2 regions of the Bacillus sp. FSL K6-0138 genome follow, and region 1 is predicted to be linked to the other one. Evidence: a T-box and tRNA genes for the amino acid it is inferred to sense, from the RefSeq annotation. Region 1 holds a T-box; the other holds one or more tRNA genes.
The links. A T-box is a leader RNA that pairs with one kind of tRNA and senses whether it is charged. The one in region 1 lies ahead of ileS (isoleucine--tRNA ligase), so its partner is inferred to be a tRNA-Ile.

Region 1 (6,604 bases):
CTGGAGGTGGACAATCATGAGTCTTAAAAACAAGTTCAAAAACTTTTTTTCCTTGGATGATGAGGAATATGAATACGAATATATTGAAACAGACAGGGAGGAAATCCCTGAAGAAGAGGAATCAAAAGACAGAACCGCCTACCAGTCAAAAGCGGCTGGGAAGCAGAATGTCGTAAGTTTGCAAAGCGTGCAAAAATCTTCTAAAGTAGTGTTAAGTGAGCCTCGGGTGTACGCGGAAGCCCAGGAAATAGCAGACCACGTGAAAAACCGCCGCTCCGTCGTCGTCAACCTGCAGCGCATTCAGCACGACCAGGCCAAAAGAATCGTCGATTTCTTAAGCGGAACGGTCTACGCCCTCGGCGGCGATATTCAGCGGATCGGATCTGACATCTTTTTATGCACGCCTGAAAACGTCGATGTATCCGGCACGATTTCCGAGCTCATAGAAGAAGAACATCAGAGGTGGTAAATCGCAGATGATCCTACTTTATAACATTTTAAGCTCGCTTTTGACCGTTTATTCCTTTGCGCTGATCATTTACATCTTTATGTCCTGGGTGCCGAACGCCCGGGAAACATCGATCGGCAGGGTGCTGGCATCTTTATGCGAACCGTATCTTGAGCCGTTCAGAAAAATCATTCCGCCGATCGGCATGATTGACATTTCTCCGATCGTGGCGATTTTCGTCCTGAATTTTGCAAAAACTGGGCTTGCTGCGGTTTTCAGGATGCTTTCTTCGATTTAAGCGCTTGTCCAGTAAGGACTGCGGAATCAAGACTTGCAGCATCTTGAGCGCCGCCATCGGGATGAGCGGGCAAGCTTTGGGCTTGGCCTTTAAAAGCCGGGCCTCTTTACATAGAAAGGGAAGACGATGAGCGATATTTACCAGCATTTCAGAAAAGACGAAGAGCCATTCATCGACCAGGTGCTCGAATGGAAAAGAATCGTGACAGAACAATACCGGATGAAGCTGACCGATTTTCTCGATCCTCGGGAACAGGTCATCGTAACATCCGTCATCGGCCGGTCGGACGAAGTCAAGCTGGCTTTTTGCGGCGGCTATCCCGAAGCAGAGCGGAAACGGGCCGTGCTTTATCCGGAATATATAGAGCCTGATGCGGAAGACTTTCAGCTTCAGGCCTGGGAAGTGGCGTATCCGGAGAAGTTTGCTTCGATTGAGCATCGCGAGCTTCTCGGGTCGCTGATGGGGATCGGGCTGAAAAGGCAAAAATTCGGCGACCTCATCTTTTCGGGAGAAACGCGGCAGTTTATTTGTTCAGAGGAAGTTGCCGATTTCGTTTTTTCCCAGCTGACTCATGTCGGGAGGGTGAAGGTGTCTCTTGAAAAAATTCCGCTTTCAAAGCTTAAAGTCCCTGAACAAGATGTCGAAATAAGAGATGACACAGTTTCATCCTTGAGGCTTGATGCACTTTGCTCGTCGGTGAGCAGACAATCCCGGCAAAAAGCGCAGACGCTTGTCAAAAACGGTCTTGTGAAAGTGAACTGGAAGGTGGTCGATGATCCTTCTTATTCGCTCGCGGAAGGGGACATGCTGTCTGTCCGCGGATTCGGCCGTTTCACGCTGAAAAGCATTGACGGGAAAACGAAAAAGGGCAAGTGGAGAGTAACGTTTGCAAAACAAAAATAAGCCGTTTTACAGTTTTTTTCTCCGTCCGGTCGAATTTTGCTTTATAATGTTGAATAGGACGTTTGTACATACAGAAAAATAATGGAGGTGGGCAGAATGCCTTTGACGCCAAATGATATTCATAATAAGACATTTACCAAAGCGTTCCGCGGCTATGATGAAGACGAAGTGAACGAATTTCTGAACCAGGTGAGAAAAGACTACGAAATCGTTCTCCGCAAAAAAACGGAGCTTGAAGCAAAGGTAAATGAGCTTGATGAGCGTCTCGGACACTTTTCAACGATTGAAGAGACGTTGAATAAATCGATTCTTGTCGCACAGGAAGCAGCAGAGGACGTAAAGCGCAGCTCTGAAAAAGAAGCGAAGCTCATCGTCCGCGAAGCTGAGAAGAACGCAGACCGGATCATCAATGAAGCATTGTCCAAATCGAGAAAGATCGCCATGGAAATCGAAGAGCTGAAAAAACAGTCAAAAGTATTCAGAACCCGCTTCCAAATGCTGATCGAAGCACAGCTTGACCTTCTGAAAAACGATGATTGGGATCATTTGCTCGAATACGAAGTGGACGCTGTCATGGATGAAAGGGAATAGATTTTCCGTTCAATCTTGACATGTTTGTGCCAATTCGCATATAATACGTTCATAAAATCGAGATGAAAAACGTTTGAGAGGGACCGGCATCAATTCCAATAAAGCAATCGAAGCGACCCGGGGGCGGTGTGAGCCCGGGATTGCCGGAATTTTTGCGAATCAGCCCTCAAGTTTCCTTTCTGAACCTTGCAGTAGGAAAGGACGTCCCGTCACGTTACGATGTTTGAGCGGATAAGCCGAAATCAGGCTTATCTAAAAGGGTGGTACCGCGAGATCAAAGCCTTCTCGTCCCTTATGGGATGAAAAGGCTTTTTTTGTTTTAGAAAAATGGTTTGGAGGAATGGGAATGGATTACAAAGATACGCTCTTGATGCCGAAGACGGATTTTCCAATGAGGGGAAACCTGCCGAAGCGGGAGCCTGAGATTCAGGAAAAATGGGAGGACATGGACATCTACCGCCTCGTTCAGCAACGGACGGAAGGAAGACCGCTGTTTGTCCTGCATGACGGACCTCCGTATGCGAACGGCGACATCCATATGGGGCATGCCCTCAATAAAATCATGAAGGATATCATCGTCCGTTCCAAATCGATGAACGGCTATCATGCGCCATATGTGCCCGGCTGGGACACTCACGGGCTGCCGATTGAAACAGCCCTTACGAAAAACAAAAAAGTAAAGCGCAAAGAAATGTCTGTAGCCGAATTCCGCAAGCTTTGCGAAGAGTATGCGTGGCAGCAGATCGAAGGCCAAAAAGCGCAATTTAAGCGCCTCGGCGTCAGAGGGGATTGGAAAAATCCGTATGTGACGCTAAAACCTGAGTTTGAAGCGCAGCAAATTAAAGTGTTCGGCGAAATGGCGAAAAAAGGCTATATTTACAAAGGCTTAAAGCCTGTTTACTGGTCCCCTTCAAGCGAATCCGCTTTGGCTGAAGCGGAAATCGAATATTACGACAAACGCTCACCGTCGATCTATGTTGCGTTTGACGTAAAGGACGGAAAAGGCGTTTTGACAAACGGCGAAAAATTCATCATCTGGACGACAACGCCTTGGACGATCCCGGCAAACCTTGGAATCGCCGTGCATCCTGATTTGGAATACAGCGTCGTCGCTTCAGGCGGCTCACGCTATGTCATCGCAAGCGCATTGGTCGACAGCACGGCACAAACGCTCGGCTTTGAAAATCCGGAAGTCGTCAAGACGGTAAAAGGAAAAGATTTGGAACACATCACAGCCATCCATCCGTTATACGGCAGAGACTCGCTCGTCATGCTCGGCGAGCACGTGACGACAGACGCCGGTACAGGGTGCGTTCATACCGCTCCCGGACACGGGGAAGACGACTTTATCATCGGCCAGAAATACGGCCTTGACGTTTTGTGCCCTGTCGATGAGAAAGGAAACATGACAAGCGAGGCGCCGGGATTTGAAGGACTGTTTTACGATCAGGCCAACAAGGCGATTACGGAAAAGCTTGAAGAAAACGGCGCTTTGATGAAGCTTGATTTCATCACCCACTCTTATCCGCACGACTGGAGAACGAAAAAACCGACGATTTTCCGCGCGACTGCGCAATGGTTTGCGTCAATCAAAGACTTCAGGGACGAGCTGCTCGAAGCCGTTAAGGAAACAAAATGGATGCCTGAATGGGGCGAAACGCGCCTTTACAATATGATTCGCGATCGCGGCGACTGGTGTATTTCAAGACAGCGCGCATGGGGCGTGCCGATTCCGGTATTCTACGCCGAAAACGGTGAACCGATCATTACCGATGAAACGATCGAACACGTTTCTGAATTGTTCAGGGGGCACGGATCAAACATTTGGTTTGAAAAAGAGGCGAATGAGCTGCTTCCTGAAGGCTTTACACACCCTGGAAGCCCGAATGGCAAGTTCACGAAAGAGCAGGATATCATGGATGTCTGGTTTGATTCCGGTTCATCCCACCAGGCCGTGTTAGTAGAACGGGAAGAACTGGTAAGGCCTGCCGACTTATATCTTGAAGGCTCTGACCAATACCGCGGCTGGTTCAACTCATCGATTTCAACAGCGGTCGCCGTAACCGGAAAAGCGCCGTATAAAGGCGTCCTGTCTCACGGATTTGCGCTCGACGGAGAAGGTCGCAAAATGAGCAAGTCGCTCGGCAATGTCGTCGTTCCGGCTAAAATCATGAACCAGTTCGGCGCCGATATTTTGAGGCTGTGGGTGGCATCTGTGGACTATCAAGCAGACGTCCGCGTATCTGACGCGATTTTGAAGCAAGTCGCTGAAGTGTACCGGAAAATCCGCAACACGTTCCGCTTCCTTCACGGGAACATTGCCGATTTTGATCCGGCAAAAGATGCGGTTCCTGTAAAGGATCTCCGTGAAGTGGATCAGTATATGCTGATCAAGCTGAACAACGTCATCGAAAAAGTCAAAAAAGCGTACGAAGAATACGAATTTGCCGTGATCTACCATACGATCCACAACTTCTGCGCGATCGAGCTCAGCTCGTTCTATATGGATTTCGCTAAAGATGTCGTCTATATTCAGCATGCGGATCAAAAAGACCGCCGCTCAATGCAGACCGTGTTCTACGAAACATTGGTCGCACTCGTTAAGCTCGTTACGCCGATCCTGCCGCATACGGCAGAAGAAATGTGGAGCCACTTCACATTTGTAACGGAAAAAAGCGTGCAGCTTACAGATATGCCGGAAACAAAAGAAATTCCGAATGCGAAAGAGACGGAAGAAAAATTCGACCGTTTCATGAACCTTCGCGACGATGTGTTAAAGGCGCTTGAAACAGCGCGGAACGAAAAGGTGATCGGAAAATCTTCCGTTGCCAGCCTGATCCTGTATCCAACGGAACAGTCAAGGGCGCTGCTTTCTTCGATCAAGGAAGATTTGAAACAGCTCTTTATCGTTTCCGAATTGACCATCGCCGAAACGGAAGCTCCGGAAGATGCGCAAACGTTTGAGACGGGTAAAATCGTCGTTAAACAGGCGGAAGGCGAGACTTGCGAACGGTGCCGCATGGTTTCTAAAGAAATCGGCCATGATCCTGATCATCCTGAGCTTTGCCCTCGCTGTGCAGAGATCGTCAAAACGTATTATTAACATTACCCAAAGCGGTTCGGACATCCGGGCCGCTTTTTTTTGCCGGCAAAACAGCGGCGCTTTCCCAAACCTGACACTGTTTTGAACGTCAGGAAAAATCTTATGGGCTTTGAGATCTGCATTGTCGGTAACACTAAAAGCACAACGATAAAAGCAGGAGTTGATGCAGGAGTGAACAATCAGCTGGCAAACATACAAGACGAACTTCTTCAAATGAAGCAGGAACTTGAATCACGGTTGTTTGAGTATTCATTTTTTCAGCAAGGTTCTCAGGTAAACCGGTCCTATCAGCAGGCGACTCTTATATACCATGTGAAAGAAGAACTCCAGGATGTGCTTTTAGCCCTTTCAAAAATAGAAAACGGAACGTATGGGATTTGCGAAGAAACAGGAAAGGTGATCCCGTATTCAAAGATGGCCGTTTTGCCGACGGCAAGGACGGCGGATGACTTTTTGTACCATATCCAGTTTGAGAAAAAGACGCTTCCTATTTGGGCTGAAACAGATGAAACGTACGATGAGGCGCTTTATTCGTAATGTTGGAAAGAGGGCAGGCGGTCCGCCCTCTTTTAAGGATGTCAATGATTATTCCTTTACTCCTTTTCTTTTTCTTGATAAAATGCTTAAATGAAGAGAAACAGAAACTGGAGGAACGGTTTGTGCCTTATTACATACTTGCATTGTTTATTATCGGCATCGATCAATTAACGAAATGGCTTGTCGTGAGCAACATGGTATACGGGGAAAGCATTCCGGTCATCGGCAGCTTCCTGCAGATCACGTCACATCGGAATACCGGCGCGGCATGGGGAATTCTCGCCGGTCAGATGTGGTTTTTTTACATCATTACAACGGTTGTGATAATCGGCATCATCTACTACATCCAAAAGCATGCAAAAGGGCAAAAACTGCTCGGCATCTCGCTCGGTTTGATGCTCGGCGGTGCAATCGGCAATTTTATCGACCGCGTGTTCAGACAAGAGGTTGTCGATTTTATACATGTAACGATCGTCAACTATCATTATCCGATTTTTAATGTTGCCGATTCGTCTTTATGCATCGGCGTCCTGCTTTTGTTTGTGCAAATGCTGTTAGACGGAAAGAAGAAGAAGGAGCTGTAACATGGAGCAATACGAAATGACCGTTCAAAACGACCATAAAGGCGAACGGATTGATAAATACTTGACCGCGATGGAATCGGACTGGTCGCGGACACAAGTTCAGCAGTGGATTAAAGAAGACCGCGTTCATGTGAACGAAA
Region 2 (6,604 bases), 1.7 Mb from region 1:
ATCTACACTTTCAATGTGTTGAATTGTTTCGGGACAAGAGGGATTCTTTTTAGCCATGGATCAATTAGTAATTTTTTATTACCGGGTGTTGTAATCCGCCAAAGCCAAGTAAATGATGTATTTCGGTTCTGCATATTAATATCCCTCTTTCATTAAATCACTGGCTGCAAAAACTTCTTTAGCCGCCTGCAGTCCATTTAAAGCAGCCGGGAAACCGGCATAAACAGAAAGCTGCATGATTAATTCAACAATTTCTTCTTTTGAGCAGCCAACATTTAAGGCGCCATTAATATGAACCTTCAGCTGGGGAATAGCGAATCCAAGCGCAGTCAAGGCTGCAACGGTTGCTAATTCCCGGGATTTGATATCTAAACCCTGCCGGCTGTAGATGTCACCGAATGGGAATTCAACTAAAAACGTTCAAAGTCAGGCGCGATTTCGTTTAAAAACTCACGAGTGTGACTTCCAGATTCTCCAACAACTATGTTCATCAGTTTAATCCGTTTTTATACCTTTTTTCTGTCATATTAAAAATCCTCTCCCGCCTTTTTATAAATGTATTCTTCATAAAATAAAATTACGGCTTTTATTAATAATTCAATATTCGAGAGGCGATTGTTAACTTTTTCTTTTTGGCTTTCACTGATTCTAAACGTTCCAAAATACAGCCTTCCTTTGTAAACTCTGAAATATCTTCAAGGTACATTCCTGTTTTTTCCAAAGTACCTATAAAAATAAGAAAGTTTACGTCAGAATCCGTAAATTGCCGTATGACGCCAGCAGTTCTTTTGATTTGAATTAATCCGCTTTTTTCATAAAATCGTATGGTATGCGCAGAAAGTCCGGTTCTTTCCACAGCTTCTTTAATATTCATTTTAGGGAGCTCATTTGTCGACTTGGTCTAATCTTACAGACTCTAAGTCAAGCTGTTTTTCACGAAAAAGATAGTAAATACCGCATTTTTAAACCAATAAAGTCTGAGAATTCTCCGTCATCGTCAGTATGATAACTGAAATGTCTTTCAATATGTTCTTCATAAGTAAAGAAAAAAAGCCGATATAAATATGGTAAAAAATATTTATTGGGGGAAATAAGATGCAATCCGTTGAACATGAAGGCTTTATCATGGACGTTCCGGCAAATTTATTCAGAGGTATAGAATCGGTAGGCGGCAGACTGAAATTAACAAGTGAAAGTTTATTTTTTACATCGCACGGCGTTAATATTCAAAACAAACCGCTCGACATTAAGATTCAGGACATTGCAAAGGTTGAGAAGCGAAACACATTTCTGGTTGTACCAAACGGACTTAAAGTCGTCTTGAAAAACCAGCAGGAGTACAAATTTGTTGTCGCAAAAAGACAGGAATTCTTTAACCATTTGGAGAACCTATTATAGAGCGTTATCATCAAAAAACAGCAGCAAAGCGGCAAATTTTTTTTGCTGCTCTGCTCTTTGTTTAGATAAGCGGCGGCATTTCAGCCTTAAAAAGAAACACATATGATGAAAAAACTGAAAATAAAATTTTTTTAATATAGCCTTTACAAATGGGTGTGTTCCTGTATATAATAGTCCTTGTCAGATCGAGAGTTGCTCGAATGACTGCCCCGGAGGATTAGCTCAGCTGGGAGAGCATCTGCCTTACAAGCAGAGGGTCGGCGGTTCGATCCCGTCATCCTCCACCATTGGTTTTTGAAGGGGCCGGTGTAGCTCAATTGGTAGAGCAACTGAATCGTAATCAGTAGGTTGGGGGTTCAAGTCCTCTTGCCGGCACCACTTTTTTATGATATAATATAAAAGTTGCTGAAAAAAATATCAACGGCTTTTATCTAAGAAATTCTTAGAGCCATTAGCTCAGTTGGTAGAGCATCTGACTTTTAATCAGAGGGTCGAAGGTTCGAGTCCTTCATGGCTCACCATTTTCATGCGGATGTGGCGGAATTGGCAGACGCGCTAGAATCAGGCTCTAGTGTCTTTTAAAGACGTGGGGGTTCAAGTCCCTTCATCCGCATTGCCAATCAATTTTCGCGGAAGTAGTTCAGTGGTAGAACACCACCTTGCCAAGGTGGGGGTCGCGGGTTCGAATCCCGTCTTCCGCTCCAACCATCCACGCCGGGGTGGTGGAATTGGCAGACACACAGGACTTAAAATCCTGCGGTAGGTGACTACCGTGCCGGTTCAAGTCCGGCCCTCGGCATTATAAAGATTGCGCCCGTAGCTCAATTGGATAGAGCGTTTGACTACGGATCAAAAGGTTAGGGGTTCGACTCCTCTCGGGCGCGCCATTATAATAACGGGAAGTAGCTCAGCTTGGTAGAGCACATGGTTTGGGACCATGGGGTCGCAGGTTCGAATCCTGTCTTCCCGATTCTTAAGGGGCCTTAGCTCAGCTGGGAGAGCGCCTGCTTTGCACGCAGGAGGTCAGCGGTTCGATCCCGCTAGGCTCCACTTTGTTATCTTTATATTGATCATGGCGGCGTAGCTCAGCTGGCTAGAGCGTACGGTTCATACCCGTGAGGTCGGGGGTTCGATCCCCTCCGCCGCTATTAAAGGACCTTTAGCTCAGTTGGTTAGAGCAGACGGCTCATAACCGTCCGGTCGTAGGTTCGAGTCCTACAAGGTCCACCATTATTACGGAGGAATACCCAAGTCTGGCTGAAGGGATCGGTCTTGAAAACCGACAGGGGTGTCAAAGCCCGCGGGGGTTCGAATCCCTCTTCCTCCGCCATACATTTTTATCATCGCGGGGTGGAGCAGTTCGGTAGCTCGTCGGGCTCATAACCCGAAGGTCGCAGGTTCAAATCCTGCCCCCGCAACCAAAAATTACTCATTAAATAGGGAGTGCCCGAAGGGTGCAACCAAAACATTTCATGCGTAAAAATCAAAAAATGGTCCGGTAGTTCAGTTGGTTAGAATGCCTGCCTGTCACGCAGGAGGTCGCGGGTTCGAGTCCCGTCCGGACCGCCATTTATATAAGGCTCGGTAGCTCAGTTGGTAGAGCAACGGACTGAAAATCCGTGTGTCGGCGGTTCGATTCCGTCCCGAGCCACCATTATGTAGAAACTTAATAAAATTGCGGCGGTTGTGGCGAAGTGGTTAACGCACCAGATTGTGGCTCTGGCATTCGTGGGTTCGATTCCCATCAACCGCCCCATGCGAGATGCGGGTGTAGTTTAGTGGTAAAACCTCAGCCTTCCAAGCTGATGTCGTGGGTTCGATTCCCATCACCCGCTCCATTTGCATATCATGGGCCTGTAGCTCAGCTGGTTAGAGCGCACGCCTGATAAGCGTGAGGTCGATGGTTCAAGTCCATTCAGGCCCACCATGATATTCCACAGTAGCTCAGTGGTAGAGCTATCGGCTGTTAACCGATCGGTCGCAGGTTCGAATCCTGCCTGTGGAGCCATATGGAGAAGTACTCAAGTGGCTGAAGAGGCGCCCCTGCTAAGGGTGTAGGTCGCGTAAGCGGCGCGAGGGTTCAAATCCCTCCTTCTCCGCCATGATGATATACGGCCCGTTGGTCAAGTGGTTAAGACACCGCCCTTTCACGGCGGTAACACGGGTTCGAATCCCGTACGGGTCATCCGTTTCAAACCCCCTGTATTAATAAATACAGGGGGTTTTTGTATGGCAGAGACGTTCAAAAGAGATGGTAACGTCCTATAGGCAATTGAAATGCTATTGCTGTATTCGGCTTGAAGGCTAATAAAGTGTATAAAAAGGCGGTCGCCAACCGGCATATGCCCACGGTACATGGGGCATCAAAAACAGCCGCTGAATAATGACGATAAGCCCCGGATCTTCGGGGCTTAGTCATCCTCTGTATAAGGTTCCTTTTCTGCCGGGGGAAGATCCCCAAATGAGGTCATAATGCCTTCTTCATCAAGCAATTCCTCGTATTGTTCATGTTCGATTGTCGGATAAACGGTGATTTCTTTACCCGTAATATCCGTCGCGACGAAGTTTTCGTAATCTTCGACATTTCCCAGGCGCTCTTCATATTCCATGTATGTCTGGCTGTACGACTGTGGAGGAAACTCCATATCCTGAGGCGTATCTGAGTCGCCGTAGCGTTCAACATCTTGATACGCGTCTTCTGCATCATATGCCACATTTTCGTCGCGTTCATCCTGTTCAAAACGACCGTAGGGAGGAGTGAGCACTTCTTCTTCAATCGGACGGTCCTTTGAGACGGAGATGTTTGAGGAATGTTCGCTGCACGTCGTCGCCGTCGGCAGGACGGACAGCCTTTCGTAAGGAATTTCCTTTCCGCATACTTCACAGCGTCCGTACGTTCCTTTTTCAATTAAGGAAAGGGCGTGTTCGATATCGTGCAAATGCTCCCTCTCATGTTCGTAAAGGGCGAGATCCTTTTCGCGCTCATAAAGCTCCGTTCCTTCATCGCCGGGATGATTGTCGTATGAAGACAGGTCTCCCGTTGAGTTGAAAGGAAACGTAACATCTATGCCAAAATGACCGTTAGCCTTAAAACGGCTGATAATTTGTTCTTTGCCCGCTTTGAGTTCGTTTTCGAGCTTTGTCAACTGTTCTTTTGTTAGCACATGCATCGCCTCGTTTCTAAAAAGTGCTGCCTTTTTAGTATGAACGATTTTAAAAAGAACTTTCATTATAAAAAAACAAAAAAAAGAGCCGGTTAAGGCTCTTTTTAGACAAAATGATGAATCAAAACGCCAATCGCTAAAAGCAGGCCGAAAAATGTGTTCGTCTGTGCCGTGGATTTCATGGCGATCATCAATTCTGCCGGTTTTTCTTTTGCTTTGAATTCTTTGATTGCTTTGACCGGTTTCGGAAGGCTTAGCAGAACAATAGCGCTCCATACCGTAACAATCCCCATGACGATGTAAAGTCCGATTAACAAATAGGAAATAATGAATGCCCAGCTTAAAATATGCACGGCATTTTTCCGCCCTGCCAAAATAGGAAGCGTCTTTCGTCCGTTTTCTTTATCCCCGGCCAGATCTCGGATGTTGTTGGACAGGTTGATCCCCCCGACTAAAATCGTGATCGGAAGCGAGATCAGAAACACGTTCCAGGTCAGTTCACCGGTCTGGATATAATAGGAGATGAGGATGATGATCATTCCCATGAAGACGCCTGACATAATTTCGCCAAACGGCGTATAGGAGATCGGAAGCGGGCCTCCTGTGTAAAGATAGCCGACGGCCATGCATACTAATCCGATAAGCGCCAGCCACCAGCTTGAAGACATACAAATATATACTCCGAGCAAGACGGAGACTGCAAACAATCCGTATGCCGTATATAATACCGTTTTCGGCTTCATCCCGTGGCGGACAATCGCACCTCCGATTCCGACCGAATTCTCATTATCGAGCCCGCGGACGAAATCAAAATACTCATTAAATAAGTTCGTTCCGATTTGGATTAGAATCGAAGCGACAAGCATGGCGATAAACAGCCAGATGTCGATACGGCCTGTTTGAAGAGCCAGGACCGTCCCGAGTGTAACAGGGACGAATGCGGCTGTCAGCGTATGCGGCCTTGTCAACATCCACCACACGCGCCAGCTTTTTTCAGGTTTTATTCCAGAAACACTTCCTGAAAGTGATTGATGCTGCATAAAGTTTGACTCCTTTAGTTTTAATACGTACACGTCCATACTAAGTTTAGAAAAAGTTAAAAAAGGTGTCAATATAATGGGTGATATTGTTAGAAAAAAAGCGGTGAGACAGCCCCGAAAAAAATAATAAAACACCTTGCCTTTTTCATTCGGCCGATTAAGTTTATAATAGTAAGGGGTCTGTTAACAAAGTGTCGTTTTGTTGACACACATCGTTCACAGGTGTATGGTTAAAAAAGCATTTTACGGACTTTGGAGGAATGTCTCATGGTGACAACAGTGCAGCGCACTTCCCTAAGGGAAGCATCTGAAGCGTTAAATATCGTCAAAAAAGTCAACCATGCTGTTTTAATAAGTTATTCCAGAAAAATAAAAAATATAGATGCCCTTTCTTTTTTCAAAAGCGGAGAAGAAGCATTCGCCGGGAAGCGGTTTTTTTGGTCCGATCCTGACGGCGAAATGACGCTTGTCGGCTTGGGAAGGGAATTGACGATTTCCACAAGCGGGAAGGATGCAGGCCGTTATCGGGAAATCGATCAACAATGGGCGCGTGTAAAAGAAAAAGCCTACCATTTTCATGAAGGTGAAGATCTTCATCAAGCGGCAGTGGGCCCTTTGCTGTTCGGCGGTTTTTCTTTTGATCCGCTGGAAACAAGAGAGCAGCATTGGGAGGGTTATCCGGAAGGAGCTTTTTTTGTTCCCTCTGCCATGCTGACAAAAGCAGGGGAAGAAGCGTTTTTAACGGTGAACAAATGGAAGTCTCCCGATGAGGATGCAAGCAAGGTTCTTGCCGAATTAAAGGCCGCTTCTCTACATCTGACAAATATTAGCGCTTTCAAAGAAGATGAAAAAGCGGGCGCCCGGATTGAAGCGAAAGAGGAATTGCATGTGTCAGAGTGGCTTGATGCGATTCGCCGTGCAACAAACGACATCAAAAAAGGGGCATACGATAAAGTCGTGCTGGCGCGGGACATCCTGCTGACGTTCGATAAGCCCGTCAAG

Region 2: it encodes a tRNA-Ile, which carries the amino acid that the T-box ahead of ileS (isoleucine--tRNA ligase) is inferred to sense. The anticodon was not compared.

The regions. Positions count from the first base shown of each region.
Region 1 is NZ_CP150286.1:2,896,304-2,902,907, reverse strand. It holds gene MHB78_RS15450 (YggS family pyridoxal phosphate-dependent enzyme) at 1-20, shown strand, start outside; gene sepF (cell division protein SepF) at 17-469, shown strand; gene MHB78_RS15440 (YggT family protein) at 477-746, shown strand; gene MHB78_RS15435 (RNA-binding protein) at 873-1,649, shown strand; gene MHB78_RS15430 (DivIVA domain-containing protein) at 1,746-2,240, shown strand; T-box leader at 2,304-2,536, shown strand; gene ileS (isoleucine--tRNA ligase) at 2,587-5,343, shown strand; gene MHB78_RS15420 (hypothetical protein) at 5,515-5,880, shown strand; gene lspA (signal peptidase II) at 5,925-6,464, shown strand; gene MHB78_RS15410 (RluA family pseudouridine synthase) at 6,466-6,604, shown strand, end outside.
Region 2 is NZ_CP150286.1:1,165,617-1,172,220, forward strand. It holds gene MHB78_RS06370 (hypothetical protein) at 1-1, shown strand, start outside; gene MHB78_RS06375 (carboxymuconolactone decarboxylase family protein) at 136-390, opposite strand; gene MHB78_RS06380 (MerR family transcriptional regulator) at 590-874, opposite strand; gene MHB78_RS06385 (GRAM domain-containing protein) at 1,096-1,398, shown strand; tRNA gene MHB78_RS06390 (tRNA-Val) at 1,610-1,685, shown strand; tRNA gene MHB78_RS06395 (tRNA-Thr) at 1,701-1,776, shown strand; tRNA gene MHB78_RS06400 (tRNA-Lys) at 1,844-1,919, shown strand; tRNA gene MHB78_RS06405 (tRNA-Leu) at 1,927-2,011, shown strand; tRNA gene MHB78_RS06410 (tRNA-Gly) at 2,028-2,102, shown strand; tRNA gene MHB78_RS06415 (tRNA-Leu) at 2,112-2,197, shown strand; tRNA gene MHB78_RS06420 (tRNA-Arg) at 2,209-2,285, shown strand; tRNA gene MHB78_RS06425 (tRNA-Pro) at 2,295-2,368, shown strand; tRNA gene MHB78_RS06430 (tRNA-Ala) at 2,376-2,448, shown strand; tRNA gene MHB78_RS06435 (tRNA-Met) at 2,473-2,546, shown strand; tRNA gene MHB78_RS06440 (tRNA-Ile) at 2,552-2,628, shown strand; tRNA gene MHB78_RS06445 (tRNA-Ser) at 2,636-2,728, shown strand; tRNA gene MHB78_RS06450 (tRNA-Met) at 2,743-2,819, shown strand; tRNA gene MHB78_RS06455 (tRNA-Asp) at 2,891-2,967, shown strand; tRNA gene MHB78_RS06460 (tRNA-Phe) at 2,977-3,052, shown strand; tRNA gene MHB78_RS06465 (tRNA-His) at 3,079-3,154, shown strand; tRNA gene MHB78_RS06470 (tRNA-Gly) at 3,163-3,236, shown strand; tRNA gene MHB78_RS06475 (tRNA-Ile) at 3,249-3,325, shown strand; tRNA gene MHB78_RS06480 (tRNA-Asn) at 3,332-3,406, shown strand; tRNA gene MHB78_RS06485 (tRNA-Ser) at 3,410-3,500, shown strand; tRNA gene MHB78_RS06490 (tRNA-Glu) at 3,512-3,583, shown strand; gene MHB78_RS06495 (TraR/DksA C4-type zinc finger protein) at 3,810-4,562, opposite strand; gene MHB78_RS06500 (1,4-dihydroxy-2-naphthoate polyprenyltransferase) at 4,667-5,602, opposite strand; gene MHB78_RS06505 (isochorismate synthase MenF) at 5,870-6,604, shown strand, end outside.